Regions from separate parts of the Photobacterium sp. GB-72 genome, predicted to be linked through region 1. Evidence: predicted binding sites of a transcription regulator. Region 1 holds the regulator's gene; each other region holds the start of a gene.
What was found. Region 1 encodes CRP, which controls carbon source genes, mostly activating them, when cyclic AMP is high. Its sites were predicted from a motif close to TGTGANNNNNNTCACA; they were not measured.
Positions count from the first base shown of each region.

Region 2: the regulator CRP is predicted to act here: its motif matches at 3,340-3,355, upstream of deoD (purine-nucleoside phosphorylase).
Region 3: the regulator CRP is predicted to act here: its motif matches at 2,891-2,906, upstream of C9J40_RS00775 (ROK family protein).
Region 4: the regulator CRP is predicted to act here: its motif matches at 5,969-5,984, upstream of C9J40_RS07765 (CTP synthase).

Region 1 is NZ_PYNV01000010.1:143,794-152,024, forward strand. It holds gene astD (succinylglutamate-semialdehyde dehydrogenase) at 1-953, shown strand, start outside; gene C9J40_RS12880 (DUF1338 domain-containing protein) at 998-1,786, shown strand; gene C9J40_RS12885 (hypothetical protein) at 1,841-2,023, opposite strand; gene crp (cAMP-activated global transcriptional regulator CRP) at 2,204-2,836, opposite strand; gene C9J40_RS12895 (OsmC family protein) at 3,216-3,620, shown strand; gene C9J40_RS12900 (phosphoribulokinase) at 3,690-4,559, opposite strand; gene C9J40_RS12905 (YheU family protein) at 4,741-4,956, opposite strand; gene C9J40_RS12910 (hydrolase) at 5,017-5,988, opposite strand; gene C9J40_RS12915 (PLP-dependent aminotransferase family protein) at 6,001-7,404, opposite strand; gene C9J40_RS12920 (LysE family translocator) at 7,583-8,182, shown strand.
Region 2 is NZ_PYNV01000005.1:93,369-101,599, forward strand. It holds gene C9J40_RS08160 (glycosyltransferase) at 1-1,026, opposite strand, end outside; gene C9J40_RS08165 (acyltransferase) at 1,023-1,718, opposite strand; gene C9J40_RS08170 (glycosyltransferase family 4 protein) at 1,752-2,807, opposite strand; gene C9J40_RS08175 (DUF3283 family protein) at 2,939-3,145, opposite strand; gene deoD (purine-nucleoside phosphorylase) at 3,440-4,150, shown strand; gene C9J40_RS08185 (lactate dehydrogenase) at 4,450-5,940, shown strand; gene C9J40_RS08190 (RidA family protein) at 6,016-6,363, opposite strand; gene C9J40_RS08195 (NAD(P)/FAD-dependent oxidoreductase) at 6,485-7,759, opposite strand; gene C9J40_RS08200 (PotD/PotF family extracellular solute-binding protein) at 7,950-8,231, shown strand, end outside.
Region 3 is NZ_PYNV01000001.1:161,951-170,181, reverse strand. It holds gene asnS (asparagine--tRNA ligase) at 379-1,779, opposite strand; gene queE (7-carboxy-7-deazaguanine synthase QueE) at 2,054-2,722, opposite strand; gene C9J40_RS00775 (ROK family protein) at 2,998-4,212, shown strand; gene C9J40_RS00770 (LysR family transcriptional regulator) at 4,262-5,164, opposite strand; gene C9J40_RS00765 (lactate utilization protein C) at 5,328-6,080, opposite strand; gene C9J40_RS00760 (LutB/LldF family L-lactate oxidation iron-sulfur protein) at 6,097-7,509, opposite strand; gene C9J40_RS00755 ((Fe-S)-binding protein) at 7,522-8,231, opposite strand, start outside.
Region 4 is NZ_PYNV01000004.1:228,791-237,021, forward strand. It holds gene rlmD (23S rRNA (uracil(1939)-C(5))-methyltransferase RlmD) at 50-1,372, shown strand; gene relA (GTP diphosphokinase) at 1,441-3,675, shown strand; gene C9J40_RS07745 (hypothetical protein) at 3,960-4,268, shown strand; gene C9J40_RS07750 (hypothetical protein) at 4,414-4,602, shown strand; gene mazG (nucleoside triphosphate pyrophosphohydrolase) at 5,034-5,846, shown strand; gene C9J40_RS07765 (CTP synthase) at 6,065-7,705, shown strand; gene eno (phosphopyruvate hydratase) at 7,786-8,231, shown strand, end outside.

The DNA.
Region 1 (8,231 bases):
CTTCTGAATTAACGCCTAAAACGGCTGAAGTTGTAATGAAACTCTGGCAACAAGCCGGATTACCTGATGGGGTTATTAATCTTATGCAGGGAGCTCGCCCAACTGGAGAGGCACTCGCCGCTTCAAAAGATATTGATGGTTTATTATTTACGGGCAGTGCCAATACTGGGCATATTCTGCATCGCCAATTTGCAGGTCAACCGGGCAAGATGCTGGCATTAGAAATGGGGGGGAATAACCCGATGGTGATCTCCAATGCTTATGGTGATCTCAATGCTACCGTTTATACCATTTTACAATCTGCTTTTATCAGCGCAGGACAACGGTGTACTTGTGCTCGCCGACTATACTTACCCTTGGGTAGCGAAGGGGATGCGTTGTTGGCAGCTTTAGTGGAAGCAACCAAAGCTATTGTTGTCGATGGACCATTTGCCGAGCCTGCGCCGTTTATGGGGCCTCAAATCTCCCGCCAAGCCGCAGACAATATTGTGCAAACTCAACGACAATTAGTATCGCTTGGTGGCGAAGTATTGGTAGAGGCAAAGCGCGGACAGGGAGCGGTGGTTACACCTGGGATCGTTGATGTTACGAATATCGAAAATTTACCCGATGAAGAATATTTTGGCCCATTATTGCAGGTAGTGCGTTATCAAGATCTTGCTCAAGCCGTGTGTCTTGCGAACGACACCCGTTATGGCTTATCAGCCGGGCTTGTATCAACCGATGATAGTGAATGGCAATATTTTATTGATCATATTCGCGCGGGGATTGTAAATCGTAATCGCCAGTTAACGGGAGCGAGTGGAGATGCACCGTTTGGTGGCCCAGGAGCATCTGGTAATTTACGCCCAAGTGCTTACTACGCTGCTGATTATTGTGCTTACCCAATGGCATCAATGGAAGGTGAGGCAACATGCTTACCTGAGCAGTTATCTCCGGGTATTTCACTCTGAGACTAATAGGTTCACTGTATTACTTACAGTAAGGATTGTGCAGCATGGAACAATTATTTACCGCGTTATGGCAAGATTATACTCAGCGATTATGCCCTTCAGCGCTGAATATTCGGCAATTACTTACCGAAGATGCGCCACTTAGAAATGATCATATTGCGTTGCGTACCTTTGCACTACCTAAATGTGGTTTAGCAAGATTAGCGGCTCCATTTATTGCGTTAGGTTATAAACCCAAAGGTCGATATCATTTCAAAGCGAAAAAGTTATATGCAGAGCACTTTGAACACCCCGATCCCGCTGCGCCTAAAGTATTTATTAGTGAACTGCAATTAGGATTATGTTCAACAGAGTTACAAACAGAAGTACGTCAGCTTGTCGATCAAGTTGATGATGCTTATTTTGCTGATCCTGCTTTTCTTTCTCAAGGTAAACCATGGCAATTAAGCCGTGATAGTTATCAGTTTTTAAATGCAGAAAGTGAATATGCAGGGTGGGTGGCAGCGCATGGTTTTGGTGCTAATCATTTTACTGTTGATATTAATCAGCTTGAGCAATTTAATGAAATTTCTGAAGTGAACCATTTTCTCGAATCAAGTGGTTTTGACATTAATCAGGCGGGAGGTGCGGTAAAAGGCGATCCTACTGTGATGTTAGAGCAATCAGCAACCATGGCTGATAAAGTCATGGTCACGTTTTCTGATGGTGAGATGTTGGTCTCTGGCGGATTTTATGAGTTTGCTAAACGTTATTTACAGCCAGATGGTGAGATTTATACCGGATTTGTAGAAGCTTCGGCAGATAAGATCTTTGAAAGTACTTATAACTCTTGAACAGTGTAAACAATGCAATAAAAAGCAGCCAATTGGCTGCTTTTTTTAAATCTGTTAATTATCTAGGGGAGATCCCCAAATACCACTGTCTTCAACAGGACAGCGACGTAAACCTGTTTGCTGTTCTAAATAACAACGACGGTCACTAAAGCCTGTCATCTCAATAGTTGTAGGTTGAGGAGCGATAGCGCCAGGTACAGTGGTGTAGCTATTCGGGGCAAAACGTTCAATATCCATATAAAAACCAAAAAAAGATGAAGTCCATTCATTGCTTGAATTTAGCATTTAATTTGAGCAATACAAGTTAATTAATGGCACACTTTTTAAAGGTATTTATGGGGGGGATTATTAATCAATCAGAAATAAAAAAGCCGCAACAGTGTGCGGCTTTTTTCGTACGGTTAAAGACGTTAAAAATTAACGCGTACCGTAAACAACAATCGTCTTACCGTGAGCAGAGATTAGGTTCTGCTCTTCAAGCATTTTCAGAATACGACCCACTGTTTCACGAGAACAGCCAACAATTTGACCGATTTCTTGACGAGTGATCTTAATCTGCATGCCATCAGGGTGCGTCATTGCATCTGGTTGTTTTGCAAGATTTAGCAATGTCTGTGCGATACGACCTGTAACATCTAAGAATGCCAAATCACCTACTTTCTGGCTTGTCACTTGTAGGCGACTTGCCATTTGAGCAGATAAGCGCATCAGAATATCAGGGTTAACCTGAATTAACTGACGGAATTTTTTGAATGAAATTTCTGCTACTTCACAAGGACTTTTCGCACGAACCCAAGCAGTACGCTCTTGATCTTCTTCGAATAAGCCAAGCTCACCAATAAAGTCACCTTGGTTTAGGTAAGAAAGGATCATCTCCTTACCTTCTTCATCCTTGATTAGTACAGCAACAGAACCCTTCACAATGTAGTACAACGTTTCTGCTTTCTCACCTGCGTGGATCAGCGTACTTTTCGATGGGTACTTGTGAATATGACAATGGGAAAGAAACCACTCTAAAGTTGGATCTGTTTGCGGTTTACCTGGAACCATATTACTAACTTCCTCTGCATTTGTTGCCCAACAGCATTGGTTTCTTTTCTAACTTTTATCACGAGAAAAAAAACTGCCTACTGATAGGGTATCCATTCAGCCGCTGGGCTGCAAGCTAACTTGAATAAGTTAGAGTGTATCCTTTTTCTGCGCCTTTTTCTTGATATTGATCTAGTAGATTCGTTCATTTCATATGGATAACTGTGCACAGGATCACAATGCGGCGAGATAATTTTAAGTGGTGCGATAAGTAATGATTATTACGACGATTTTTAGAGAGGAAAAAAGTTGTTATTAAGGCGGAGAATTAGGATTTACATTCATTATTTAATCAATAAGACTAGAGACAATTATTGGGCGTTTGAATAAGGATTAAGCGATGCAGTCCCGAGTAAAATGGGTAGAAGATATGACTTTTTTAGGTCAATCTAGCTCCGGTCATAGTGTAGTCATGGATGGTAATGGAGGGGATAAAGCTCCAAGTCCAATGGAATTGGTATTAATGGCGGCGGGAGGGTGTAGCTCAGTAGATGTTGTCAGTGGTTTACAATCCCAAGCGCAAAATATTGTGGGTTGTGAGGTTCTTATTTCAGCTGAGCGTCGAGAGCAAGCGCCACGTTTATTTACCGCAGCCAATTTGCATTTTATTGTTTCAGGTTTTGATTTAAATGAAACCTTAGTGGCTAACACCATTGCTGATTCTTTAGAGAAATATTGCTCTGTATGCTTGATGATTGGTGAAAAGGTTAAGTTGACTCATTCGTATGAAATCATCACTGCTTAATAATGATTGAGATGAAAAAGGTTGGTGTTTGTGCCAACCTTTTTTCTATTTATTTTCGTTTGTGCAAACTTAACTGATTTTCCCTGTATTAATCAGTTTCTCGATAAGGGGGCGCATGATCAATTCCATTGCAAAACTCATTTTTCCACCAGGGACGACAAGCGTGTTATGACGTGACATAAATGAGCCTTGGATCATGGAAAGTAAATACGGAAAATCGACATTATTTAAACCGCGAAATCGGATCACAACAAAGCTTTCATCTAAGCTTGGGATCCCTTTGGCACTCACCGGGTTTGAGGTATCAACGGTTGGTACACGTTGAAAGTTGATATGTGTGCGTGAAAATTGCGGAGTTAAATAATTTAAGTAATCGTCCATGGAGCGAACGATTGACTCCATCACCGCTTCGCGAGAGTGCCCTCGATCTCTCGTGTCACGAACAATTTTTTGGATCCACTCCAAGTTAACAATGGGTACCATGCCAATAAGAAGATCAACATGCTGTGCGACATGGATCTCGCCATCGACAACCCCACCATGTAAGCCTTCATAAAAGAGTAAATCAGTGTTTTCTGCTAACTGTTGCCACGGAGTAAACGTTCCGGGCATTTGGTTGTAGGGTACGGCTTCGTCAAATGTGTGTAGATAACGGCGAAAGCGGCCTGTGCCATCTTCACCATATTGTTTGAAAAATTGCTCTAATTGGGCAAAGTCATTGGCTTCTGAGCCAAAATAGCTGATATGTCGACCTTGCTCTTTAGCTTTGCGGATCTCAGTGTCCATTTCAGGGCGGGTATAGCGATGGAAGCTATCGCCTTCTAGCCATGCCGCATTAATGTTCATCATATTGAACATCTTTCGGAATGCTTCAGAAGTCGTCGTGGTTCCTGCTCCTGATGAACCAGTAACTGCAATAATAGGATGTTTTGCAGACATGACTAACCTTGTCGTTGTTGATTATCGAAAGATAAATGAGAAAGCAGGCAATAATAAAATTACCTGATCGGGCAACAATGCTACTACAAGTTAACAGGGATGTCGGGATTGAAAAGTGAAACTGCTAGCGGAGGCAAGTTTTGAGTCGTAACTCTCTGGGCACGACTCACATTAATAAAACTTATTGCAACTGATTGCGTAATTTTATGTCGACAGATTCATGCAATTCAGAAAATACAATCACAGCATCACCGGATTTCAGTTGCTGCATCACATAATTCACTTTGTTTTCTAAGCTCATTTCAACTTCACCGTAATCAGTGCCTTCACGTAGCACAAATTGTTCAATCAGGTTAGTCAGTGTTTCTGGGGCGATATCTTGCCAAGGAATGATCATTTTATGTCTCGTCGACTGCGTTACTGATACGCGCAGTATATGATAAAAATATCACTAGCCCTATTGAGGAGTGGTGAGTTTGGTTTTAAACCATGTTGGAACGCTGTGTTCGAGCCAAAACGTCGGTTTAAAAATAGAACCACTAACGAACCCAACATGGCCACCTTTTTCATATAAGTTGTAGTCGATATTACTCGGCAATGGTTGTGATGGGATCACCGATTCGGTCATGAACGGATCGTCTTTGGCATGGATAATCCGCAGTGGTGTACTGATCAAGTTGAGCTGTTGAAGGCCACTACAACGTTGATAATAATCGTCAGCATCAATAAAACCATGGAGAGGGGCGGTAATGTGCTGATCAAATTGCCATACCGTATTTATCGCAGCTAATTGCTGGTGGGTGATAGGCATTTTATCTTGATGAAGTGTTATTCGTTTTGCCATTGTGCGCTTCATCGAGTTGAGTAGATATTGCTGATAGATCTTAGAAAAACCTTGTTGAATACGTGCCGAGCATGAGGTTAAATTTAATGGGGGAGATACCGCTTGAGCGGCAACGAGATCACTGTCATCACCATATTTTGCAAGATAGTTAATCAGCATATTACCGCCAAGGGATACTCCCACTGCGATAAAAGGCCGTAGGGGGAATTGCTCACGTAACCATGTAATGAAAAAGCGAGCATCATTGACTTCACCTGAGTGATAGCCTCTAGGTTGACGGTTTAGCTCACCACTGCAGCCTCTAAAATGCATCATAACCCCAAGCCAACCTTGTTGTTTTGCAGCATATAATAGTCCATTGGCATACGGACTATGGAAGCTGCCTTCTAAACCATGGAATAGGATCATTAATGGTTTGCTATCGTCTGTAGGAGCTTCTGTCCAAGCGAGATCAAGAAAGTCATCATCAGGTGTGGTCAGTCGTTGCGTCACAGGTGTGAATAGTGGCTGGCGACGAACAAATCGCGGTAATAAGGTTTGAATGTGTGGATTTTGTAATCCTGATGCTGGCGTAAATTGAGACATGAATATCCTCTGTTACAGCGAAAAATGGGATAAAGGGGGGTGGCGTAATAACTCGGCAATGGTTTTTAAGCCAAAGATCAATTGCTGTTGGTTTAGCGGTGAGCTAATGGCGAGCCGTACTGCTGGTTGAATATGATTACCTCTAGGAGTAAATAATTCTGCTGATTTAACTATAACCCCACGGGCTGTTGTTGCCGCCATAAAATCACTTAAGCGCCAGTCTTCTGGTAATTGCAGCCAAACATGAAAACTAAAAGTCTGGGTTGTAATGGCAAACTCACCAAGGTATTGCTGTACCAATAATTGCCGTTGTTGTATTTCAGTACGAACGGTCGTTAATACCCGATCGGCATCACCTTGAACAATTAATTCACAAGCGATAGCAGAGAGCAGTGGGCTGATCATTAAGCTGTGGTTATAGAGTGCTGCACTTAGATGTTGCTGCCACTGTTTCGGCACTTGGATGTAACCTAAGCGAAGTCCTGGTGCGAGGCATTTTGATAACCCTCCGATGTGGATTACATGTTCAGGTGCTAGGTTGATTAAAGGCGGTGGCGGTGAGGGCGGCAGTAATCCGTTGACGTCATCTTCCGCAATTAACACATTATGCTCACGACACACGCTAATCACTTCTTCACGACGAGAGAGCGGCATTGTTACCGAAGTTGGGTTTTGCTGGGTTGGTGTTAAATATATTAGCCGTGGTTGGTAGAGTTCACAGGCCGATGCGAGACTGGCAGGGATCACCCCATCTTCATCCATCTCAACACTTTTTAGGGTAATACCATGTTGACGAGCAAGGGTTAGAAAGCCGGGGTAGCAAAAGTATTCGACTAACACGGTATCACCAGCACGACAGAAAATACTCAGCAATAATTCCGCAGCATGTTGTGCGCCTGAGGTGAAATACATCTGCTCTGATGAAACATCAATGCCTTTTTGATTTAACCATTGGCAAACGATATGACGATGATTATCGATCCCTTGTGGTGGCTGATACAACATCATGTCATTTAATTGCGAGGGATTAGCACTAATTTTTGCCATGGCGTTGCTTATCATCTCACTGCGATCAAATCGCGGAGGAATGTTATAGCCGAAATTACATTCTTCAGTCTGTAACTCTTCTAATTGATAGATCCAGTGATGGTTTTTATTGTTATCACAGACATACGTCCCAGCCCCAATACGTGCTTCGACAAGATGACGTCGTTCCGCTTCTGCATAAGCACGTGTCACTGTACCGACGGTAACCTGTAATTGATCGGCAAGTGCGCGGTGTGTGGGGAGTTTCTCCCCAATTGCGATGTCACCTTGCTCGATAGCTCGTGCAATTCCATCTGCAATTTGACGATAAAGTGGTTCTTTAGTTTTAGCGATAAGTTGGATATTTAATAACTTTTTCTCGATTGTCATGGTGACAATAAATCCTTTGATCTTAATAACTTCCCTTGTTAGGTTAAATTGTGCGCACAAAACAACCGTATTGCCAGAGATTTTTTATGTTGTCGCGAAATAACTAAAATTGTATCGGTACAATTTCGTGAGGGATGATCTGGATAGTTTTATTTCTATCGTTTATTAAGGAAAGTGTGTGGAAGGATCAACAATCATCTCAGTTATTTTATTTGCCATATTAATGACAGGCACGCCGGGGCCTAACAATATGATGGTGACCGCCTCTGGAGCAAACTTTGGTTATTGGCGTAGTGTTCCGCATATTACGGGGATCAGTGTGGGTATGGCGAGCATGATCAGTTTACTGGCGGCAGGGCTCGGCATTATTTTTGAACGTTATCCTATGGTTCACGAGGTATTAAAAGTTGTTGGGTGTGCGTACTTATTGTATTTAGCATGGAAAATAGCCACCGCTGGCAGCATGAGTAAAGCAGAGCAAACAGTGAAGGCGAAACCGATGAGTGTATTCTCTGCTGCTCTGTTTCAATACGTTAATCCTAAAGCATGGATGATGTCAGCAACGGCAGTAAGCACCTTCGCCGTTAGCGGGGAGCACTATTGGTTATCGATATTAATGATTGTATCGGTATTTTTCGTGGTGGGTTTTGTTTGCGTTTCGCTATGGACTGCAACTGGAGTGGTGATACGTCATTGGCTAACATCAGAACGTCGCACGATTCGGTTTAATCAGACGATGGGAGCACTAACGGCAGCATGCGTGATGATGATTTGGTAGTGGTTGCCCTTTGTTCTAGATAACTAAAAATAACAACGCCAACGAAGTA
Region 2 (8,231 bases), on a different contig from region 1:
TTCACCATCGGGTAATTCAGCTAAAATCGGCTTGCCACTTGCCACATAATCTATCGCTTTAGTCGCTAAATGCGTATCCGCTTTACCTTTATCTGGTTTACCTTTTTGAATAAATAACACATCACATTGCGATAAAATATCGTGTAACTTTTCTTTTGGTTGAGCACCTATCATTACAACCTTATCGGTTAATTTATACTCGCGTATCAACTGCATCATTTCATCTTGAACATCACCTACATTGATAAGGCGAATAGGAAAATCACACTGCGCTAATTGCTTAAATAGGCCTTTTGCGCTGCGCCTAAAACCATCCCATGTCCCGCTATAACCAAGGGTCAACACCTTATGATTATCGGAAACATGATCAAGGATTTGATCATAACTATTAGGGATATAACGAACACTATGTTGGGGGTATAAAGATTGATAAGTGTGATAATCAGCCATCGACGTCACTATCAAAGCACTCGCTTGCTGCATTATTTTTTGTTCAGATTTAACGTCATTTTCATCGGAAAAATAACTCGCTTGCGACCACGCATCACGAAAATCTAACACCAAAGGAACATTGAGCCATTTTGAGAGTAGCCTACCAATTAAAGCGCTACTAAAAGGAGGGCAAGAAACAACAATCACATCCGGTTTAATCGATTTACTTTTTTGCCATGCTTTATAAAGAGCAGGGAATACCCAGCCCCAATGCATATCAATCAACCAATACTTTTTAGCAATATCACCATCTCTTTCTGGTGAGCGCCAATGTCTTAAACGATAACATTGTTTGTGAATAATTGTTGGCCATTTCCAACACCAATCAATATTCCATGAAGATACAGGAACGATATCTGCGAGAAGTTCTATCTTATTTTTATTATCAACATTAGCAAACCGATGATCTCGGGCTTCACGAAAGACCACCACTCGATGTCCTAAACGCGTTAAAGACTCACTAAATCGTCGACTTCTGTTTGCACCAACATTTAATAACGGTGGGGAAAAGTAACTAAAATAAAATATATTCATTCATTCCCCCTTAACATCCTAATGACTTTACCAGGATTACCTGCAAACAATACATTTGGCGGCACATCTTTAGTGACAACACATCCAGAAGCAACAACTGAGCCACGTCCAATAGTGACAGGCTTTACAATATTGACACCAGTACAGATCCATACATCGTCTTCAATCACTAAATCAGCCATTACTGGCGGTTCATACCTGTCTAAACCTGGGCTATGACCGCTATGGGCATTAATGCTCGTTCTCCCTGCAATCATAACGTTATCGCCGATAAGTACTTTCCTTCCAACTGAAATTCCGGTTTGCCAACCAATATAGCAATTTTCACCTATTCTTATTTCGCAACAACCACTATCAGGATGGCCGTGAATACTCAGGGCTCCGTTTAGACAAGTATTATTACCAATATAAATTTTTATCGGCCCTTGAATTAAAGGGAAGCCATTTTCTAAACTCAACCCAGGGCTGTAATGTTCTAACCGTGCCTGTAACATAGGAAGATATAGAAAAATGTTCAATAAGCGTTGGAAAGTGAAACTCGCTAATCGATAAAGAACATAAATAGGCCGATATATCCATGCTAAATCAGGCAGTTGACCATAAACGAACCATTTTGAAACTCGGTATAACAATCGGCTTAATGGCGTGTTTTGTTGTTTGATATAAGCACGAATTCGATGCGTTATTAACATTAATCACCACCTTTACGACTTATTTAAAGCACTTTATTGTCCAATCAAAGATGAATACAATGCGTGAGTTTGGGCGATTTGTATTGCGATATCATATTTTTGTTCTACCTTTCTTCTCGCAGCTAAACCAACACATTCAAGCAATTTATTTTGGCTATAAAGAAACTGAAGCAATTTTTGTACCTGATCTCTTTGTTCAAAACACACATACCAACCCTGCTGTTTATCGGTAAAAATCTCGGCAAGCCCACCGATAGGTTCAGCGATAACTGGTCGCCCTACTGCCATTGCTTCAACGGCGACATATCCGAAAGCTTCCTGCCAACAAGATGGCATTAATACAATATGTGCGTGTTGTAAATCCTGCTCAATTTTTGCTGAACGCCCATGGTAATAAATCGAATTTTCTCGATAGGCTGTGAGCTTCACCTGCTCAGACAGTTCTCCATCCCCATAAATATCTAATTGTGCAATCGTTGCTAATTCTGGTTGAGAAAAGAGATCTAATAAGTAGTGGATTCCTTTTTCTGCACTCAAACTTCCGATATAAAAACAACGTAATTTATTCGTAATTGGCGGTAATTTTTTATAGTTAAATCGCGATAAATTTATACCATTATTAATCAGCACTATTTTTTCAGAGGGCATAAACGCTTCTAACCATCGCTGAATAAAAGGTGAAATCGCACAAAGACGAGTAATTGGCATACCAAGAACCCATTGCTTCCATCGACGCCATCCTGTTATCTCAACGTGTTTTGGTGGTGAATTATGCATGGTAAGCACAATTTTCGAACAAAAAATGCGGGCAATAAATGTATAAAGGTGACCAATACCATAAAAATGGAAATGGATAAGATGAGGACGATAACGTAGTAGTAAAGCAAATAATTGGGCGGAATTTGCAAAAGCGGAATAGGTATAGTTTTTTGATTTTAAGACAGAATAAGCGTCATCTGAAATAGATCGTGCGAATAAAATGAAGTGTTTGTTTGAATCCGGTAGCTGAATTAAAAAATCCAAAAAACTACTACCTTTTTTTACATCAATATCACAAATTAAGACTATGTTTTTCATCTTTTGTCTCACGATAAAAAGGTAGTCTTTAAAGCATATCTGAGAATATATTATTCTTTTCTTAAAAAGGAGAATTTTCGCGAAAGGTAAACAAACGGCTACCATTGCAGTAGCCAAATTCCGATAAAAGTAATGCTGAACCGTTAATTAACACCCATTTGATGTTTATATTTGGTCACTGATTTCTCACAGAAATCTCGCTCATCATCATCGTCAATATTGTTAATAAGTTCAGCAAATGCCTCATAGCCAACCTTACCGTTTTTTACTTTCCATACGGTATAAGCTGCCTGCTTATCTAATTCAATACGTGTTCTTTCACCATCAGACAGTAACGTAAGGTTATACATCAATTATGCTCGCTTTAATTATATTGATTCATTTTACCTAAAAACAAAAGTGATCAAAATAGCCATGCATCATAATCATTTGGGTTTTCTTATGGCAAAATTTGCGTAATCAACTATCAAAAAAGAAGTCCACCCTCTCTTTTTCAACAGAATTAGTAAACAACTTACTATTTTATCTAAAACAGCCTAAATTATGTGATATTGATCGCGAGAATAATCATCCTGCTCTCATAAACTGCTTCCATTGAAACGCAACAATAACCTTTGTTAATTATTAAAATCTAGGAGCAATATATGGCTACCCCACATATTAACGCAGAGCTTGGCGATTTTGCAGAAACAGTACTAATGCCTGGTGATCCTCTACGTGCTCAGTATATTGCTGAAACTTACCTAGATGATGTTAAGCGTGTTTGTGACGTACGTAGTATGTATGGCTACACTGGTACCTATAAAGGTCAACGTATTTCAGTTATGGGGCATGGTATGGGTATCCCTTCATGCTCTATTTATGTCCACGAATTAATTAAAGACTTTGGTGTTAAAAATATTATCCGTATTGGTAGCTGTGGCGCTGTCCATGATGATGTAAAACTGATGGATGTGATCATCGGTATGGGCGCCTCAACAGATTCGAAAGTTAACCGTATTCGCTTCTCAGATCATGACTTTGCAGCAATTGCGGATTATCACTTATTAGAAACTGCTGTCAATCAAGCACGAGCACAGAAAGTACCTGTTCGTGTCGGTAATGTTTTCTCTGCTGATTTATTCTACAGTCCAGAAAGCGATCTTTTCGATAAAATGGAAAAGCTCGGTATCCTTGGCGTAGATATGGAGGCCGCTGGTATTTACGGTGTTGCAGCAGAGTTAGGTGCAAAAGCACTGACTATTTTAACGGTTTCTGATCATATCAAACGTGGTGAAAAGCTCAGTGCAGAAGATCGTCAAACGTCATTTAATGAAATGATGAATATCGCACTAGAAACAGCAATTTCGTTATAAATACTCCATAAGCGGGAGGCATTCTTCCCCGATATGTTGACCGCTTATTTCTATACAAAGATAAAAACTAAAGGGATGTTAGTTTAATCAGTACCTTCAATTAATAGAAACCAGCTCGATAATGTAAAATGTGGCGTCTTACACAATCATAGGTAACATATTATTGAAACGTATTGTTCTCTGACAGTGCTGAGTACTATTTACTCAGCCCCTTCTCACAAATCCCACGCCTGCTTAGTAACAACCTTGATAATATATTTATACTCATTGTTAAGACCCCTCAAAAATAAGGTTTGATTATGTCGACATCTCTTACAACAGCAAACCCCATTGAGCAGTTACCTTTGGCTTTTAATGGCCATCAGTTTAATCACTGTAAGACATTGAGTTGTAAGAACTTTGGTTCACATAATCCAAATGACTATGTGCTACAACAGGCAAACAAAAATCGTCCGATATTGGTATGCCGTGAATGTGGTGCTTTTCCTCCTTTATTGAATAACCAAGATATTGTAGAAGAAGCGCTACGTTACCAAACCCAACAAAGCGGCGATCTTCCTAAATGCACAAATAACGCCTGTGAAAATAACGTTTTTTCAGCATTAACACATAGACATTTATATCACGCATTTGGCTTTAGTGGTGACAGGCAACGTTATCGTTGTAAAGCATGCGACCAAACATTTGTTGATCGTTGGTCTGGTAGTAATAATAAACATCTTATACAACAAAAACTCTTAGGGTTATTATTTACTGGTTATCCCGTGCGAGATATTTGTCGTCGCTTAGAGATAAATCCAAAAACATTTTATGATCAATTAAACCACATCGCAGCAAGGTGTCGCCGCCAACTTGCTCTGTTTGATGAACGCTTGTTTAAGCACCAACATAAAGTACAACTGGCTTCCAATATAAAAGCGTTGCAAGAGAAAAGTATGAACGGTGTACTATGGGTTGCCAGTGCAGAAGCGCAGTCAGGGTATGTTGTTGCTCAGCATATTAATTATCAACAAGAAACCGTGGAATCAACACAAGAGCACCATGATGCTTATCAAGATAACGCTCGCTATATGGCGCTCTCTACACCACATCAAACGCTGACAGAAACATTTATCCCACAAGGAATATTAGCGCGAGTAGATACAACCTATAGGAAAATTTTTAGTCGCTCCAATATGGAAAATCCATTGACTGATGGCAGGCTCATTAATTACCCAACAAAAGGAACATTAATCCACCCTCAATACACCGTATATAGCCACTACCTTTATTTAAAGCAAATGTTCCAACATAGCGACTATCTTGCGGTTTTTATGCCTCAAGAAACACTACTTCGCTCTGCCTGTATTTCAGTTTTTATTGATCATATTAAAAAGAAACGAATTGATCCTGTTTATGTTCTTGAAGATGAACAATGGCTACACGGCGATAAGCCAGACAATGTCGATATTGTTCTACTAGGTTGGTGGCAAGATAGGTGGGCTTTTACTCATTTAGAGAACGCAAGTAAAGGGATCTGCCATCTTGGTGGAGAAACCTCGAAAGATAAACAATGGCTAGAACACGCAACATACCGTGCTATTTCATCTTATCAAAACCGTTTTCAAGACCAATTTAGCCAACTGATCAACGAGCCAAGACGTAAACTTCGCCCTGCAGGATTATTACCCTTGCTTGATATTTATCGCGCTTGGCATAATCTCTGTCGCCAAGATAAATACAGATTAACTCCTGCGCAACGATTAGGGCTTGCCTCTTCACCCATAACATTAGAACAGTTACTGAGCTAGCAGCAGACATAAAAAAGGCTCAATATTGCCATCACTGATGCCATTTTATTGAGCCTAATTAGGATGTTTATAATCTTATTTTTCAGCTGCAACTACTGATATTTCAACCAATAAAGCATCACGTGCCATGCTGGCTTCCACACAAGCACGCGCAGGTGCATGACCTTCAGGAACCCAGTTATCCCACACTGCATTCATTTCTGCGAACATACTCATATCTTTAATGTAAATCGTTGCAGAAAGCATATGCTCTTTATCACTTCCCGCTTGTAGTAATAACGCTTCAACTTTATCTAACATTGTCTGTGTTTGCTCTGTAATATCTTTTGTTGCATCAGCACAAACTTGACCACACAGATAAATAGTTCCGTTATGTTTTACAATACGGCTCATTCGAGCACCCGTTTCCAAACGTTCAATCATGATATTTCCTGTTCACTAGAAAGTAAGAGGTCATTGTAACTTTTTTTGCATAAAAGTCGTCATAGTTCGGTAAGAAAATAAAATTATTTGCACATAATGCAGTTTACACCGTAAATTTCAGCTATTTGCCTAACGAATCTTCAATTCTCGCTTTCCAAATCGCCATTGCTAATGCTGGCTTGCGTAGCACTTGAGGTGTTGGGATCCAGCCATGCTTGATCTTAGCAAACACATCAAAACGCTCTGCTGTGCCAGACATTGCTTCTGCTATGACTCTACCTGCAATATTGGTTAAACCAACGCCATGACCGGTGTATCCATGAGCAACATAAATATCATTCCCCAAGTGATCAATTTGAGGCATGTAAGAACGAGTGACCGCAAATAAGCCGCCCCAGTGGTACTCCATTTTCACATCTTTTAACTGTGGGAATACCGTGATCATACGTTGACGTAGACGCTCCGCTGAATCACTGTATTCACCATTAAATGGGTGATTTACACCGCCAAATAAAATACGACCATCAGGTGTCGGACGGTAATAATCAAGACTGTTATTTAAGTCTGACATTGCCATCATATTGGAAATAGGCTGACGATCACCTAATTGCTCTGTTACTGCAATATAAGAAGCAACGGGCAAAACGACACTTTGTGCTTTACGGTTTAACCCGTCTAAATATGCATTACACGCCAATAACACTTGTTTCGCTTTTACACGACCTTTTGGGGTATGAATAATATGTGGATTGCCTTTTTCAATTTTAGTCGCAGGGGTATTTTCAAATACCGAAGCACCTAATGACATTGCAGCACTGGCTAAACCTAAGGTGTAATTTAATGGGTGCATATGTGCGCTGTTTGAATCAAACAACCCACCAAGGTAACGATCGGTATGCGCTACTTGCTGAATTTGTTCTTTTTCCCACCAGCTTGCACTTGGGTAATCATAACGAGTCTGCTTTAAGTCATACCAAGATTTTAATTCTTCTTCTTGGCTCTTTTTCAATGCCAGCTCGATATAGCCTTGTTGAAAATCACAGTCGATGTTGAATGTTTCAATACGCTCGCGTGCAATATCAACCGCCTCACAAGAGAGATCCCATAATTGTTTTCCCCATTCAGGGCCATAGGTCTCATCGACTTCACGCAGCCCCAAACAGTAACCAACGAGACACTGCCCACCATTACGGCCAGATCCCCCCCATGCTAAACGCTGAGATTCAAGAACGACAACCGAAAAACCTTTCTGACGTAATTCGATGGCAGCATTCAAACCTGTCATACCCCCACCAATAATACACACATCAGCTTCTATCTGTTGTTCGAGTGCTGGTTGCTCAGGTAATGCATTAATTGTTGCTTGGTAATAACTATCAATATATTGACTACGCATGGACATTCCAATTGCCTATAGATAAGAACAGAGAAAAAATCGCGCGGATAATGTCACGCTATTAATGCAACAACAAGGGATTTATTACTGTGATAGTGGTCATATATCACGCCGATTAACTTTGACATGCTTAATGTTAACTCTATTATCCGCTACTCACTGACTTACCTGGTCATTTAGGGAAATAGAAATGAAAAAAGTTTTTAAAGGGGTGACAACACTAGCATTCGCACTTTCAGCATTTAATGTTTCGGCAAATGATGCTGTGCTTAATATTTACAACTGGGCTGAATATATGCCAACAGATGTAATTCAAGCATTTGAGAAAGAATACAATGTCACCGTCAACTATTCGACTTTCGATAATAACGAAGCGATGTATACCAAATTAAAACTGCTGGATAACAAAGGTTATGATGTGGTTTTTGCTTCAACCTATTTTATTGAAAAGATGGCGCGTGAAGGCATGTTA
Region 3 (8,231 bases), on a different contig from region 1:
ACTGGTTGTCGTTAATCGTTATTTAAAAGATAAATTAAACCAGAGAAATATTTATTATTACTGGTTAATATATTTCTTATTATTGTGCTTGATCGCAGCGGGTATTATTGACTATTTCATTCTCAGCTGGGATTAAAAAGTTATTAGGAGTAGGGTGAAAAAATAATGAATTTATTTCATATTATCAACCTATTATATCTCTTGATAAGAAGATTTAAGAGTATTATTACTCAAAACCTGTGCCGTTTAACAACCTAGACTTTAATGATTAACGTCGTTTAATGTCATTGTTAATCAGATTTCTTCAAAATGGATGATAAAAGAAAGGCTGCCAATAGGGCAGCCTTTTTGCGTTTTGCAATTCTAAACTAAATACGATTAGAAGTTTGCAGAGCGTGGAGTACGTGGGAATGGGATCACGTCACGTACGTTACCCATACCAGTTACGTAAGAGACTAGACGCTCAAAGCCTAGACCGAAACCAGCGTGTGGAACACTACCGTAACGACGTAGGTCGCGGTACCAACCCATGTGCTCAGGATCTAGACCCATCTCAATCATACGTGCATCTAGAATGTCTAGGCGCTCTTCACGTTGAGAACCACCGATGATTTCACCAATGCCAGGTGCCAATACGTCCATCGCTGCTACTGTCTTACCGTCGTCATTCAAACGCATGTAGAATGCTTTGATGTCTTTCGGGTAGTTCTTAACAATTACAGGTGCTTGGAAGTGTTCTTCTGCAAGGTAACGCTCGTGCTCAGAAGACATATCAATGCCCCACTCAACATCGAACTCGAACTTACGGCCAGAGTCTTGAAGGATCTTAATTGCATCAGTGTAATCAACTTGTGCAAAGTCAGATGTTACGAACTTCTCTAGGCGAGAAATTGCGTCTTTGTCGATACGTTGAGCAAAGAACTCAAGGTCGTCACGACGCTCTTCAAGTACCGCTTTGAATACGTACTTCAGCATGTCTTCAGCAAGTTTAGCTACATCGTCAAGTTCTGCGAATGCAACTTCAGGCTCAACCATCCAGAACTCAGCTAGGTGGCGGCTTGTGTTTGAGTTTTCAGCACGGAATGTTGGGCCGAAAGTGTAAACCTTGCTTAGTGCACACGCATATGCTTCAGCATTTAGCTGACCAGAGACTGTTAGGAAAGTTTCTTTACCAAAGAAATCTTTGTCAAAGTCTACTTCGCCTTTATCAGTCATTGGAATGTTAGCCATGTCTAGCGTAGATACACGGAACATTTCACCGGCACCTTCACAGTCAGATGCTGTGATAAGTGGTGCAGACATCCAGAAGAAGCCTTGCTCGTGGTAGAAACGGTGGATCGCTTGAGATAGACAGTTACGAACACGTGCAACAGCGCCGATCACGTTAGTACGTGGACGAAGATGTGCAACTTCACGTAAGTACTCAATTGAGTGACGAGTTTTAGCCATTGGGTAAGAATCTGCATCTTCAACCCAACCAACGACTTTCACGTTGGTTGCTGCTAGTTCAAAATCTTGACCTTTAGCAGGAGATGCTACGATTGTACCGGTAACCTCAACAGAGCAACCAGTTGTAAGCTTAAGTACTTCATCCTGGTAATTATTTAACTCATTAGGGACCACGGCCTGAATCGGGTCGAAACAAGAGCCGTCATAAATGGCAAGGAAAGAGATCCCAGCTTTGGAATCACGACGTGAGCGAACCCAACCGCGAACAGTAACTTCACTGTCTACCGCTAGTTTGCCGCTTAATACGTCTGTTACAGGCGCGTAAGTCATGTTTAAATCATTCTCCGTTTAGGCACTGACTTTGGAATTAAAGTATCTCGTGCTTAAAGATATTTATGTATTAGCAATATTACCTTTCTTACGACAAGCATCAAGTATTGATATCAATCAAATGATAAATTGATGAAAGAAATAGGCAATTTGAGGTGATAGTTGGTTAATTATCGGTCATTTGCAAGAAACCGCTTCGCTTTAGCGTTGTAAAACATTAAAGCGAAGCGGTTTTTTGATAAATGTTTTATAAATCAAGCAAAGTACAGAGCGATTAAGCGATGGCTAGATATTTGTGTGTTTGGATCGATAAACGCCAGTTACGTTGAATACATGTTTCAATACATAGTTCTGTTGCACGTGGCTTTTGACTAATAGGTTGAAGCGCAATCGTGACATCAGGTTTTAGCGTCACGCCATCAATGAGCGCATCAAGTTGTTCAATGTCTTTGCTAGTGCCGACAGGGTGCTTGATCTCGTTAGCACGCGCGAGGGAAGAAGCTAAAACGGGCAACTTTGCTTTCATGTTAATTTTTGGCGATACCGTTACCCAAGTATTATCACTGGTTTGAATTTCAGATGTGCCACTGGTTTCGATCTGACAATTAAAGCCAGCTTTTTCTAGTGCATGAGTTAAAGGACGAAGATCGTAAATACAAGGTTCACCGCCTGTAATAACAATATGTTTAGCCGTATATTTTTGATCTTGTAATAATTGCACTACACCATTAGCGTCAAGATTAGTCCAAAGTGGTGAGTCCCCAGTTTTAGCCATGATCTGCTCTAAGCTAACTAAATCTTGTGGCTCTGCTGTCCAAGTTTGTTTGGTGTCACACCATGAGCAGCCAACAGGGCAGACTTGTAATCGAACAAAAATTGCAGGCACGCCAGTAAATACACCTTCACCCTGAATTGTTTCGAATACTTCGTTAATTTTGTACACGTTGAACCTCTTATTTTCACGTCTATAACCATTCTAGTGTCAATGAAACATGATCATTATTAGAAAAGTTACTGCGTGAAATAAATCCGCTAATTAAAAAAAAGAGTAGGCAAAAAAGCCTTTTTTTCATTATCGCAGAAGCGAAACTCAATGTCTTTAGTCGTTGATAGTGATACTTGTCACGTACTGACGATAAGAGGCTTCACAATTACTTCGCAAAGTAAAAAAATTAGTTTCCGAAGGTTTTTAAGCTGATTTTTCTCAGGAGTATCGACATGTACGTCGCTCAGCCAGGCCATATCGATCATATAAAAAGAAATAATGCCGGCAGCGTATATAAACTAATTGATTTGTATGGGCCGATCTCGCGCATTGAATTGTCTAAACGCAGTCAACTTGCCCCCGCAAGTATTACTAAGATCACCCGTGAATTAATTGATGCGCATTTAATTAAAGAAACGCAATTTCAAGAACCGAGCAGCCGTGGACGACCTGCTATTGGGCTAGTTCCTGCCAATGAAGGGTGGCAATTTTTATCTATTCGTTTAGGTCGTGGTTATCTTACTATTGCTTTACATGCACTTGGCGGCGAAATTCTAGTAGAAGAACGTCAAGATATTGAGCAACTGCATCAAGAAGATGTGGTTAAAAAGTTATTAGCTGAAATAAACATTTTCTTTGCCAATCATGTTAGCGAACTAGACAGAATGACAGCGATTGCAGTGTCATTACCAGGGTTAGTTAATTCCAGTGAAGGTATGGTATTACAGATGCCACATTATAATGTGTCTAATTTACCCTTGGGTGAAATTATTCACAATGAAACTGGACTGCCTGTTTTTATCGGTAATGACACACGTTCATGGGCTTTAGCAGAAAAATTGTTCGGTAATTCTCGTGGTATTGCAAACTCCATTTTGATTTCTATTCATCATGGTGTGGGAGCGGGGATTGTCCTTGATGATAATGTGCTGCAAGGGAAAACCGGTAACGTGGGTGAGCTTGGGCATATTCAAATTAAGCCGTTTGGCAAACGTTGTTTTTGCGGTAATCATGGCTGCTTAGAAACCGTTGCGAGTTTACAGGCCATTTTAGAACAAGTGAAAACGCAGCTTAAAGCAGGACATGAATCGATGCTGAATCATATGCCTTTAACGATTGAATCAGTATGTGATGCGGCAGTAGAAGGTGACAGTTTAGCGCGACAAATTATTGTGGAGTTAGGTCATAATTTAGGGCAAGCCATTGCGATAATGGTTAACCTATTTAACCCTCAGCGCATTTTGATTGGTGGGGAGTTTAATCGTGCTAAATCGGTACTTTATCCTGCGATTATGGATCGTATTAGCTCGCAAACCTTACCTGTTTATTTCGATGGCTTAGAAATAGAAGAAAGCTGTTTTTACACTCAAGCGACGATGCCGGGAGCGGCTTTGGTTAAACAAGCGTTGTACGATGGGCATTTATTGATGAAACTCGTCGACGGTTAATTATAATTGATTTAACTGATTGCTATAACTAATTGATACTACATGGATATTAGAATTTTTCTTTAATTTCCATGTAGCTTTCTCGAATATGTTCAATCAGTGCTTGAATCCGTTTAGCAGGTTTTCTGGTATACGGATAGACAGCATAAATCCCCACCACTTTACCCGCATGTGCCGAGAGCAATTCAACTAACTCACCGCGCTCTAATTCATCATGAACTAAGCAATTGGGTAGATAAGCGATACCATTACCTGCGAGGACATTTTTTTTCAACGCTATCGCATTGTCGGATGAAAAGTTTCCGCTGACTTTTTGAGTGTAAATTTTATTTTGTTTAATAAATTGCCAGTCAAAAGGGCCAGTACTTTGAGGGTTATAACCTAGACAATTATGGCTATTGAGATCTTTAGGTTTTTCTGGCTTGCCATAATGTTCAATGTAAGCGGGTGAGGCACATATTACCCAGCGAGAATTAAAAATATGACGAGCGATTAAGCTTGAATCTTCGAGATAACCGGTACGGATCACCAAATCGTAGTTATCAGCAACGAGATCGACAAAGTGATTGTTTAGCGACATATCAACCGAAAGACCGGGGTGTTTCTGACAAAAATCAGACACGGCTTTTGCTAATACTAATTCGCCTGAAATTGTCGGTACTGACATCCGAATTTTACCAGAGAGTGCTTCGCTGTAGCCCTTCACAGAGTCAAAAGCAGCTTGAGCAACATGGTTGATACTTTTAGCACGATGGTAAAGCACTTCACCGGGTTCTGTGAGTGTTAGCTTTCGTGTGGTGCGATATATAAGTTGTAAGCCTAATTCGGTTTCAAGTTTACTAATACGCTTGCTAACAACGGATTTAGTCACATTATTGAGTTCAGCAACCTTACTGAATGAGCCATGTTCAATAACTTGAGTGAATAAAACGAGATCATCGATAGCTGGCATTATTTATCCCACTTAAAGCCTAATAGGCGAAGGATTATATACTTAAAAAGATTAAATTCTAGATAAAAAAACGCAGCCCGAAGACTGCGTTATTCGTATTCCCGTAATGTGCTTAACCACTAGTATCCTACTAGTTTGCTATCACTATTGGTGATAAGTAAGCTTACATATCATCAATAATGATGTAGGTGGCAAAGACGGGCCCATGCACACCAACAACTTTGATCAGCTCGATATCTGCTGTCGAGCTCGGACCTGAAATAAAGTTAACACATGAAGGTACACGTTCACCGTTCATGGCTTTTTGATGCAGAATCTCAGTTGCTTGTGTTAAACGAGCAACGATTGAGCTTTTAGGTACAACGAATACAGAAGCTTCTGGTAATAGGCTTACTGCGCGACCCTGTGCTGGGTTGCTGTAAAGTACCATTGTGCCTGATTCTGCTAACGCTTGTTCAGCGAATACAACACCAACTTTTGCACGTTCAGCTACTGTGATGTTTGCTTCGTAACCCGCCGAGTGATCCCAAATGTAAACACCATGCTTATCGGAGCTCAAATCTTTCGGGTCAATAATGTTAAGTAGACGAGTATCTGCGGTAAAGATGGTTTCACCAACAGGATCAATGTTTGTTTCGTCTTCGCTGCAATATTTGAAACAAACATTACGCAGTGCTTCTGCTAACTGTGCTTTGGTTGTCACAACAGCTTGTGCGCCTAAAGAAGACTGCGTGTATTCGACCAAGATATCTTTTAATTCATCTTGTGATTTATCAGCAAATACGTCTTTGTGACAGTTATATTTTAGGTTCGGACGCTCTACTGGGGTAGTAATACGCTCACGACCAAGTTGTTTAGCGATGTTGTTAAGGAAACTATCGCGATTATAAATGCGTTGCTCATTTTGAGATGACATACGGAAAGCTCCTTAATTATTTATTTTTGTTTTTAAACCAACTGCGGAATGACTCACCCGATGGGTTTGGTAAATCACGCGTCTGAGTCCATGCGTTTAGTAGACCAACTTTAAATGGTAATTGACCATTTTTAATCAGTTTACCTGCAACGATAGCACCGATCTTAACGGTTTTATCCCATAGTGCAGGGTGAGCATTTACAAAGCTAAATCCACTGACGGAAGCTCGCTCCATGGAATCTGTGATTTTCTCTTCACCCATGATTTGACGGTGTTTAAGCAGCAAATCAGACAATGGTATTTTCACCGGACATACGTCATGACAAGCACGACATAAGCTACAAGCATTGGGTAGATCTTTAAAATCTTCATAGCCGCCAAGTAGTGGCGAAAGTACCGCACCAATAGGGCCTGAATAGATTGAGCCGTAAGATTGACCACCGATATGGCGGTATGCAGGGCACGTGTTAACACACGCTGCACAACGGATACAACGTAGGATAGAGCGGAATTGAGAACCAAGAATTTTAGAACGACCGTTATCTACAATCACCAAGTGGAACTCTTCAGGACCATCACAGTTACCGTCTTCACGAGGACCTGTAAGTGCTGTCACATAACCTGTTAGAGGTAGACCTACTGCACTTCGACATAGCAAACTCGCAACAATATCGAATTCTTCAAACGTAGGAACGATACGCTCCATACCCATTACCGCGATATGCGTTTTCGGTAGGCTGGTTGCAAGACGTGCGTTACCTTCATTGGTAACAAGGGTGACGGTGCCTGATTCTGCGATAGCAAAGTTACAGCCAGTAATACCGATCTCTGCTTCAAGGAAATCATGACGAATATGTTTACGAACAAAACGTGTCATTTCTTCTGGATCAGAAGAGCCTTCGTAACCGAGTTTCTTGTTGAAAACATCACGAATTTGAGTACGGTTTTTATGTAGTGCTGGTACAACGATGTGTGATGGCGCATCACAATCATCGACTTGAAGAATGTATTCGCCAAGATCGGTTTCAATCACTTCACAGTTATTACGCTGAATCACTTGGTTCATACCGATTTCTTCGGTCACCATGGATTTAGACTTAACCACTTTTGTCGCATTCTTTTGCTGGATAATCTTTTCGATGTAGTTAGTTGCATCTTCAGCTGTTGCTGCAAAGAATACATGACCACCGTTCTTTTCAACGTTATCGCTAAGTTGTTGTAGGTAGTAGTCTAGGTTTTCAAGCACATGGTTACGGATATCCATACCCATTTCGCGCCACTCTTCCCAGTTACCGAGTTTCTCCGCAGCAACAGCGCGATTTTTGAACATACGTTCTTGTGCATTAGCAACAGCGGCACGCATAGACTCGTCTTTCATTTTTACATGAATACGATCTTTAAATTTTTGGTTGCTTGTTTTCATTGACATAATAATGACCTCTTAACGACTCATCAGCACATCAACAATGTGCATCACTTTGATTGGTTGACCTTCACGGCTAATACGACCACCAATATTTAATAAGCAGCTAATATCAGCGCCGATTAAGAAATCAGGCTCTGCTGCTTTAATGTGACGCACTTTTTCTGTCACCATCTCACCGGAGATTTCAGACATTTTCACAGAGAATGTACCGCCAAAACCACAACATGTTTCTTGGTTTTCGATAGGTAAAAGCTCAAGTCCTTCAACGTTGCTTAGAAGAAGTAGAGGTTCTTCACGTACGCCAAGTTTACGGATCAAGCTACAAGAAGGATGGTAAACACCTTTACCTTCAAGACGAGCACCGACGTTTTCAACACCTAGCTGACGTACAACAAATTGTGTTAGTTCGAACAGACGATCAGCGACTTTTTTCGCGCGCTCTGCCCATTCTGGTTCATCTGCTAAATACTCAGGGTACTTTTTAACCGCAGCCGCACAAGAACCGGCAGGGGTTACGATAGGGAAGTCATTGATCTCAAAAGCTTGGATCATACTTTTCATTGCCGGCTTACTTTTTTCAATGTAGCCACTATTTAATGCAGGCTGACCACAACAACCTTGACGTTCTGGGAAGATCACATCGCAGCCAAGTTGTTCTAGTAAACCTACTGTTTTTTTGGCAACTTCAGCTTTTACTGTATCGCCTAGGCAGGTGACAAAAAAGT
Region 4 (8,231 bases), on a different contig from region 1:
TCAGTGCTGTTCGACAAATACTCAATGCCTGAACAGTGAGCAAAATTTTATGGCACGCTTTTTTAAGCCTCAAAAACGTAAAACTGATACGAAGCATAAAGAAATAACTATCAGCCGTTTAGATCATATCGGCGCTGGCATCGGCCATTTGAACAACAAACCTGTTTTCATTGATGGTGCATTACCCGATGAAACCGTTGTTGTGCAATTGACGGAAGACAAAAAAAATTATGCCCGAGCTCGCGTGATCAAACGTTTAAAAGACAGTGCTGCGCGTATTAAACCTCATTGTCCAATCTATGACCAGTGTGGCGGTTGTAACTTGCAACATTTATCCCACCAAGGTCAAGTTATCGCCAAACAACAGACGCTAAGTGAATTGATGGCGAAATTTGCGATCACAGAAAAAGACGATGCCTCACAAGTTGAGCCTATTGTTGGGCAAAGTGAACATTATCGTCGCTGTGCACGTTTTAGTGTCCGTATGCTACCTAATGGCAAAATGGTATTTGGCTTTCGTAAAAAACAGAGTAAAGACATCGTTGATGTGAATGCTTGTCCTGTTTTGGCGACCACACTTAATGATTTGTTACCGCCATTACGTGAACTGTTAAGCAACCTTAAAGGACGTAAACATGTTGGCCATATAGAATTGGTCAATGCAGATAATGGTCGCGTATTGTTAATTCGTCATTTGCAGCCATTCAATGACAACGATCTCGCAGCGATTAAAGCTTTCGCTACTGAACATGCATTGATGCTATTTTTAGCGCCGTCGTCAGATGAGCTTGACCATGTGTTAGGTGAGGAGCCGTACTACGATATTGACGATGTAAGACTGACGTTCTCACCAAAAGATTTTATTCAGGTTAATCGAGACGTAAACGTAAAAATGGTTGAGCAAGCGATAAATTGGCTTGATATTCAGCCGCAGGATAGGGTACTCGATTTATTCTGTGGGCTAGGCAATTTCAGCCTTCCGCTAGCAAGACGAGCGAAAGCGGTAGTCGGCGTGGAAGGTGTTGATGAAATGGTCGCGCGAGCGACTGCTAATGCGGCAGCAAATGGTCTAGATAACGCAACATTTTATCAAGCAAATTTGGATGAAGATGTAACGAAACTAGTGTGGGCGCAAGAGCAATTTGATAAGATTTTACTAGACCCAGCACGAGCTGGGGCGGCTGGCGTGATGCAGCATATTGTAAATTTAGCGCCAAGCAAAGTGGTCTATGTATCATGTAACCCAGCAACATTGGCTCGTGATAGTCAAATGTTGTTGCAGCAAGGGTATAAGTTGGCACGTCTTGGTATGATGGATATGTTCCCTCATACAGGGCATTTAGAATCAATGGCGTTGTTTGTTAAAAGCTAATCACCATAAAAAAAATAGCAATGTGATGTAAGACAATCATCGGTATTCAGAGAAAACAGGATAGAAACATGGTCGCAGTTCGCGGTGCGCATTTAAAGGAAAATACCACATTTGAGCTTGTCTCGTGGGTCGAGAGTTTACGTCAAGATGCAAAAGTATCGAGTCGGATAGAAGGAACATATCAGCGTTGTATTGAACTTGCCGCTGAACAAGAAAATGGTCAGTTACTGTTGTGGCGTGGTCGTGAGCTAGTTGAAATCCTTGTCACCTTGAGTATGGATGCTGATACGTTAATTGCAGCCTTGTTATACCCATTAGTGGAAGGTGGTTGTTACAGCACTGACGCGTTAAAAGAAGAATATAGCGGGACGATTTTACATTTAGTTCAAGGTGTTGAACAAATGTGTGCAATCAGTCAGTTAAAATCAACGGCGGAAGAAACTGCGCAAGCTGCGCAGGTGGATAATATTCGACGTATGTTACTGTCGATGGTTGATGATTTCCGTTGTGTGGTTATTAAATTGGCTGAACGTATCTGTAATTTACGTGAAGTTAAAGATCAGCCTGATGAAGTACGTCGAGCTGCAGCGCAAGAATGTGCCAACATTTATGCACCATTAGCAAACCGTCTTGGTATTGGTCAGCTTAAATGGGAAATTGAAGATTACGCCTTCCGTTATCAGCATCCTGATACTTACAAACAAATCGCAAAGCAGTTATCTGAGCGTCGTATCGACCGTGAAGGCTACATTACTCATTTTGTTGATGATTTATCTGACGCGATGAAAGCATCAAATATTAAAGCAGAAGTGCAAGGTCGTCCTAAGCATATTTATAGCATTTGGCGCAAAATGCAGAAGAAAAGCTTAGAATTTGATGAGCTTTTTGATGTTCGAGCTGTACGTATTGTTGCTGAAGAGCTACAAGACTGTTACGCCGCATTAGGTGTGGTGCACACTAAATACCGTCACTTACCGAAAGAGTTTGATGACTACGTTGCCAACCCAAAACCTAATGGTTACCAGTCTATCCACACTGTGGTGTTAGGCCCTGAAGGTAAAACGATTGAAATTCAGATCCGTACCAAGCAAATGCATGAAGAATCTGAATTAGGGGTTGCGGCACACTGGAAGTATAAAGAAGGTACAGCATCAGGCGGTGCACAATCGGCTTACGATGAGAAAATCAATTGGCTGCGTAAGCTATTAGCATGGCAAGAAGAAATGTCAGATTCTGGCGAAATGCTGGATGAGCTTCGTAGTCAGGTATTTGATGATCGCGTCTATGCTTTCACCCCTAAAGGGGATGTGGTTGACTTGCCATCGAATGCGACACCGCTTGATTTTGCTTATCATATTCACTCTGAAGTGGGCCACCGTTGTATTGGTGCCAAAGTAGAAGGGCGTATTGTCCCTTTCACTTATCATCTTCAAATGGGCGATCAAGTTGAGATCATCACGCAAAAAGAGCCGAATCCGTCACGAGATTGGTTAAACCCTAACTTAGGGTTTGTGACATCTAGCCGTGCTCGTGCCAAAGTGCATGCGTGGTTCCGTAAGCAAGATCGTGATAAGAATATTATTGCGGGTAAAGAGATCTTAGAAGCTGAGCTGGTAAAAATTCATGCAACATTAAAAGATGCGCAATATTATGCGGCAAAACGTTTTAATGTGAAATCGCCTGAAGAGCTATATGCGGGGATTGGCAGTGGTGATTTACGTATTAATCAGGTGATTAACCATATTAATGCGCTAGTGAATAAACCAACAGCTGAAGAAGAAGATCAGCAGCTTTTAGAAAAGCTATCTGAGGCAAGTAATAAACAAGCCACAAACCACAAAAAACCGCAACGTGATGCTGTTGTTGTTGAAGGTGTTGATAACCTGATGACTCACCTTGCGCGTTGTTGTCAGCCTATTCCTGGCGATGATATTCAAGGTTTTGTTACACAAGGCCGTGGTATTTCTGTTCACCGTATGGATTGTGAGCAGCTTGAAGAGCTTCGTCATCATGCGCCAGAGCGTATTATTGATACGGTTTGGGGCGGTGGTTTTGTCGGTAACTATACCATTACCGTGCGTGTGACGGCTTCTGAGCGTAATGGCTTATTGAAAGAATTAACCAATACTTTAATGAATGAAAAAGTGAAAGTAGCGGGAATGAAAAGCCGAGTTGATTATAAAAAGCAAATGTCTATCATGGACTTTGAACTTGAATTAACTGATTTAGAAGTGTTGGGACGTGTACTTAAACGCATCGAACAAGTTAAAGATGTTGCCGAGGCTAAACGTTTATACGGTTAATTAACTGATTAAAATATAAATTAAGGGGAGCGATATGCTTCCCTTTTTATTTATTACGACATAATGAATAGTAGTAATTATTAACGCGCACATCTTAAAATGGAATAATTTATTAATTTAATGATCTAAAATAAGACTTGATGTTGACTCATATATAATAGACCGATAGTATTCTATTAACTTTAAAATAAAGACTCAGTATGTATTTATCTCAATTACATAAAATATTATATGCATTATTTATAGCAATATTACTGTTAAGTAGTAGTGTGAATGCTGCGTATATGAGTCAAAATGTTCAAGTCTCTAATGTTGCTAATTTAGCAAGTAATATTAAGAGCGAACTGCAATACCAGCAAACGGCTACTCAACAATCTCATCACTGTAGTTTGCAATGTGAGAATAGTTGTAATGATTGTTCACAGTGCTCATGTTGTCGAGTACTGCCTCGTACTGGCAGTAATCCATTTCATCTACTCTCTTTTTCTCCGCTTATTATCACTCGTGTCAGTAAGCTGTTACCGATTGAATATCTTCAAGAGTCGCTTGTTCTTGCCGTTATAAAATCAATTTATCGCCCTCCTATTGCCTAATAGTTTGCTTATTTCTGGATCTAAATTGGATTCAAAGTAAGTGTTAATTTCACAAATTAATTATCCCATCTTAATTATATAGATGAGTGATGATTGTTATTAATTAATGATGTTGCTTTATAAATAAAGCGGCAAGAGAACTATTATGAAAAATTTACTATTAAAATTATTAACTAAAAATAGTATTACGAGTGTTTTATTACTTATTTCAACATTTCTTATTCCTGATAATAATTTTATCAATGTACCTAGTGATGACATCAAACAATTGCTGTTTTTTATTCTTTGCCTGCAGGGAATGAAAGTGGGTGCAGATAAAGTAACGTTTAAATAATTAACGGGGGTATTATGAAGTCGAATGTATTAAGCATGATTAGAGAAAAAAGTCTTACAATAGTACTGTTATTGTTAATGTCATTTCTGTTGCCAAACTATGCGTTAGCAGAGTCTTATAGCGTAGATTCTTCTAATCACACGTGCTCTCATCACTCTGATTGCCAACACCATGATTCACATCACCAAGGGTGTAGACACCATCGCCATGAGTCACATCAACATCGATGTGATAATCATCATTATGATGGTGATAATGGACATGAAAATTGTGCTCATGCTAGAGATCATCATAAGCAACATGAGCATTGCCAACATGATGATGATTGATCGTTGCTATGAATTTCTAAATTAGTTTTCTAGTATTAACTATCGAAGTTTTGGCGCTTTAAAGTTAGCAGCTGAAAGCGCCATTTTTAAAGAGTTGATGGTATGGAAAATAAAAAAGCATCTCAGATGGAACAATTATTAGCAATTATGTCTCAGTTGCGAGACCCACATCGTGGTTGTCCGTGGGATTTGAAACAAAACTTTGATTCAATCGTTCCCTATACCCTTGAAGAAGCCTATGAAGTGGCTGATGCCATCGAGCAGAAAAACTGGAACGATGTAAAAGAAGAATTAGGTGATTTATTGTTTCAAGTTGTTTTTTATAGTCAGATGGCCAAAGAACAAGGGTTGTTTGAATTTGACGATGTAGTGGCAGGCATAAGTGAAAAGCTGGTCCGTCGTCATCCCCATGTTTTTAGTAATGCTGATTTTGATGATGAAGCAGCCGTTCAACAAAACTGGGAAGCCGAAAAAGCCAAAGAGCGCGCAGCTAAAGAGCAAGATGTGAGCTTGCTTGCCAATATTCCAAACGCATTACCGGCATTAATGCGTGCTGATAAAATTCAAAAACGCTGCGCGAATGTTGGTTTTGATTGGGATGAATTAGCACCAGTGGTTGATAAAGTAAAAGAAGAGCTTGATGAAGTGATGGACGAAGTGATTCAAGCGGTGCCAGAACAACAACGAATAGAAGAAGAGCTCGGTGATCTACTATTTTCAGTGGTGAATTTAAGTCGTCATTTAAAAGTAAAACCAGAGATGGCATTACAAAAAGCTAATAAAAAATTTGAAAAGCGTTTTCGCCAAGTGGAAGAAAGTGTGCTAGAACAAGGAAAGATCATTAGTCAGTGTTCATTAACTGAGCTAGATGAAGCATGGAATAGTGTTAAAGATAAAGAAAGTAAAAATCAGTAATTAAAAATTCAGCATGATTTTTAAATGCATTATACCATTATGGTATTGTTTTGGTTGTTAAAGCTTGATATTTCAGTGGCATAACGCTTACTTGATTTGAAGCAAAAAAAATCAAATGGCGGTGTGATAGTTTTCACGTTGTGGCGATAAATGGTGTCTGGTATACTAATTTCCCGTCCAGATACATTTATCCTCTACACCAATCTTCCAGGTTAAACATGACTACGAATTACATTTTTGTTACGGGCGGAGTAGTTTCCTCTCTAGGTAAAGGCATTGCTGCTGCATCACTTGCAGCGATTTTAGAAGCACGTGGTCTTAACGTGACTATGATGAAGCTTGACCCTTACATCAACGTTGATCCAGGCACAATGAGCCCAATTCAACACGGCGAAGTATTCGTTACGGAAGACGGTGCAGAGACTGACCTAGACTTAGGTCACTACGAGCGTTTCATTCGTACCAAGATGACTAAGCGTAATAACTTTACAGCTGGTCGTGTGTACGCAGACGTATTACGCAAAGAGCGTCGTGGTGATTACTTAGGTGCAACGATTCAGGTAATTCCTCATATCACTAATGAAATCAAATCTCGCGTGTTAGCGGGTGCTGAAGGTCATGATGTAGCAATCGTTGAAGTAGGCGGTACTGTGGGTGATATTGAATCACTCCCATTTATGGAAGCTATTCGTCAATTAGCCGTAGAGCAAGGTCGTGAAAACACCATGTTCATGCACTTGACACTTGTTCCTTACCTAGCAGCGGCTGGCGAAGTGAAAACTAAGCCAACTCAGCACTCAGTAAAAGAACTTCTTTCTATTGGTATTCAGCCAGACATCTTAGTGTGTCGTTCTGATCGTATGATCCCTGCCAATGAGCGTGCAAAAATTGCCCTGTTCTGTAACGTGCAGGAAAAAGCTGTTATCTCAATGAAAGATGTAGATTCAATCTACAAAATCCCACAATTAATTAAGTCTCAAGGTCTTGATGATTTAGTGTGTAAGCGCTTTGGTATTACAGCACCAGAAGCTGATCTTTCTGAGTGGGAACAAGTTATTTATGAAGAAGCGAACCCTACCTCTGAAGTCGTTATTGGTATGGTTGGTAAGTACATTGAACTGCCAGACGCATATAAGTCAGTTAACGAAGCACTTAAACACGCGGGCCTGAAAAATCGTCTATCAGTAAAAATCAAATACATCGATTCTCAAGATGTTGAGTCAAAAGGTACAGAAGTACTGGCTGGCCTTGATGCAATCTTGGTTCCAGGTGGTTTTGGTAGCCGTGGTGTTGAAGGTAAGATCCTTACTGCTCAATACGCACGTGAAAATAATATTCCATACCTAGGTATTTGTTTAGGTATGCAGGTAGCATTAATCGAATTTGCTCGAAATGTAGCCAAAATGTCTGATGCGCATTCAACTGAATTTAATGCTGAAACTAAATATCCAGTCGTTGGTCTTATTACTGAGTGGATTGATAGTGAAGGTAAAGTTGAAGAGCGTACTGAGAAATCAGATCTAGGCGGTACAATGCGCCTTGGCTCTCAGCTATGTCATCTACAAGATGGTTCTAAAGCGCGTACGTTATACGGTCAGCCAACGATCCATGAGCGTCACCGTCACCGTTACGAAGTAAACAACACTTTACTACCTAAGCTTGAAAAAGCAGGTCTAAAAGTATCTGGTTTGTCTGCTGACAAGAAACTTGTTGAAATTATTGAAGTTCCGAATCACCCTTGGTTCGTAGCTGCACAGTTCCACCCTGAGTTCACATCGACACCTCGTGATGGGCACCCATTGTTTGAAGGTTTTGTAAAAGCGGCGGGTGCATACCACCGTGGTGAGCTTAACCAGTAAGGATTACTGATAGCTGTAGTTGTTATGGCTACAGCTATTTTTTTAGCTTTTAATTTGAAGATAAAGCAAGAGGAAACACAATGTCTAAGATCGTTAAAGTTCTAGCTCGTGAAATCATTGACTCACGTGGTAACCCAACAATTGAAGCTGAAGTTCACCTAGAAGGTGGTTTCGTAGGTATGGCTGCTGCGCCATCTGGTGCTTCAACTGGTTCTCGTGAAGCTCTAGAGCTTCGTGATGGTGATAAATCTCGTTTCCTAGGCAAAGGCGTTCTGAAAGCTGTTGCTGCTGCAAATGGTCCAATCGCTGAAGCACTAATCGGCCAAGATGCAAAAGACCAAGCTGCAATCGACCAAGTTATGATCGACCTTGACGGTACTGAAAACAAATCAAACTTCGGTGCTAACGCAATCCTAGCTGTATCACTAGCTAACGCAAAAGCTGCTGCGGCATCTAAAGGCATGCCTTTATTCGAGCACATTGCAGAGCTAAACGGTACTGCTGGTCAGTTCTCTATGCCTCTACC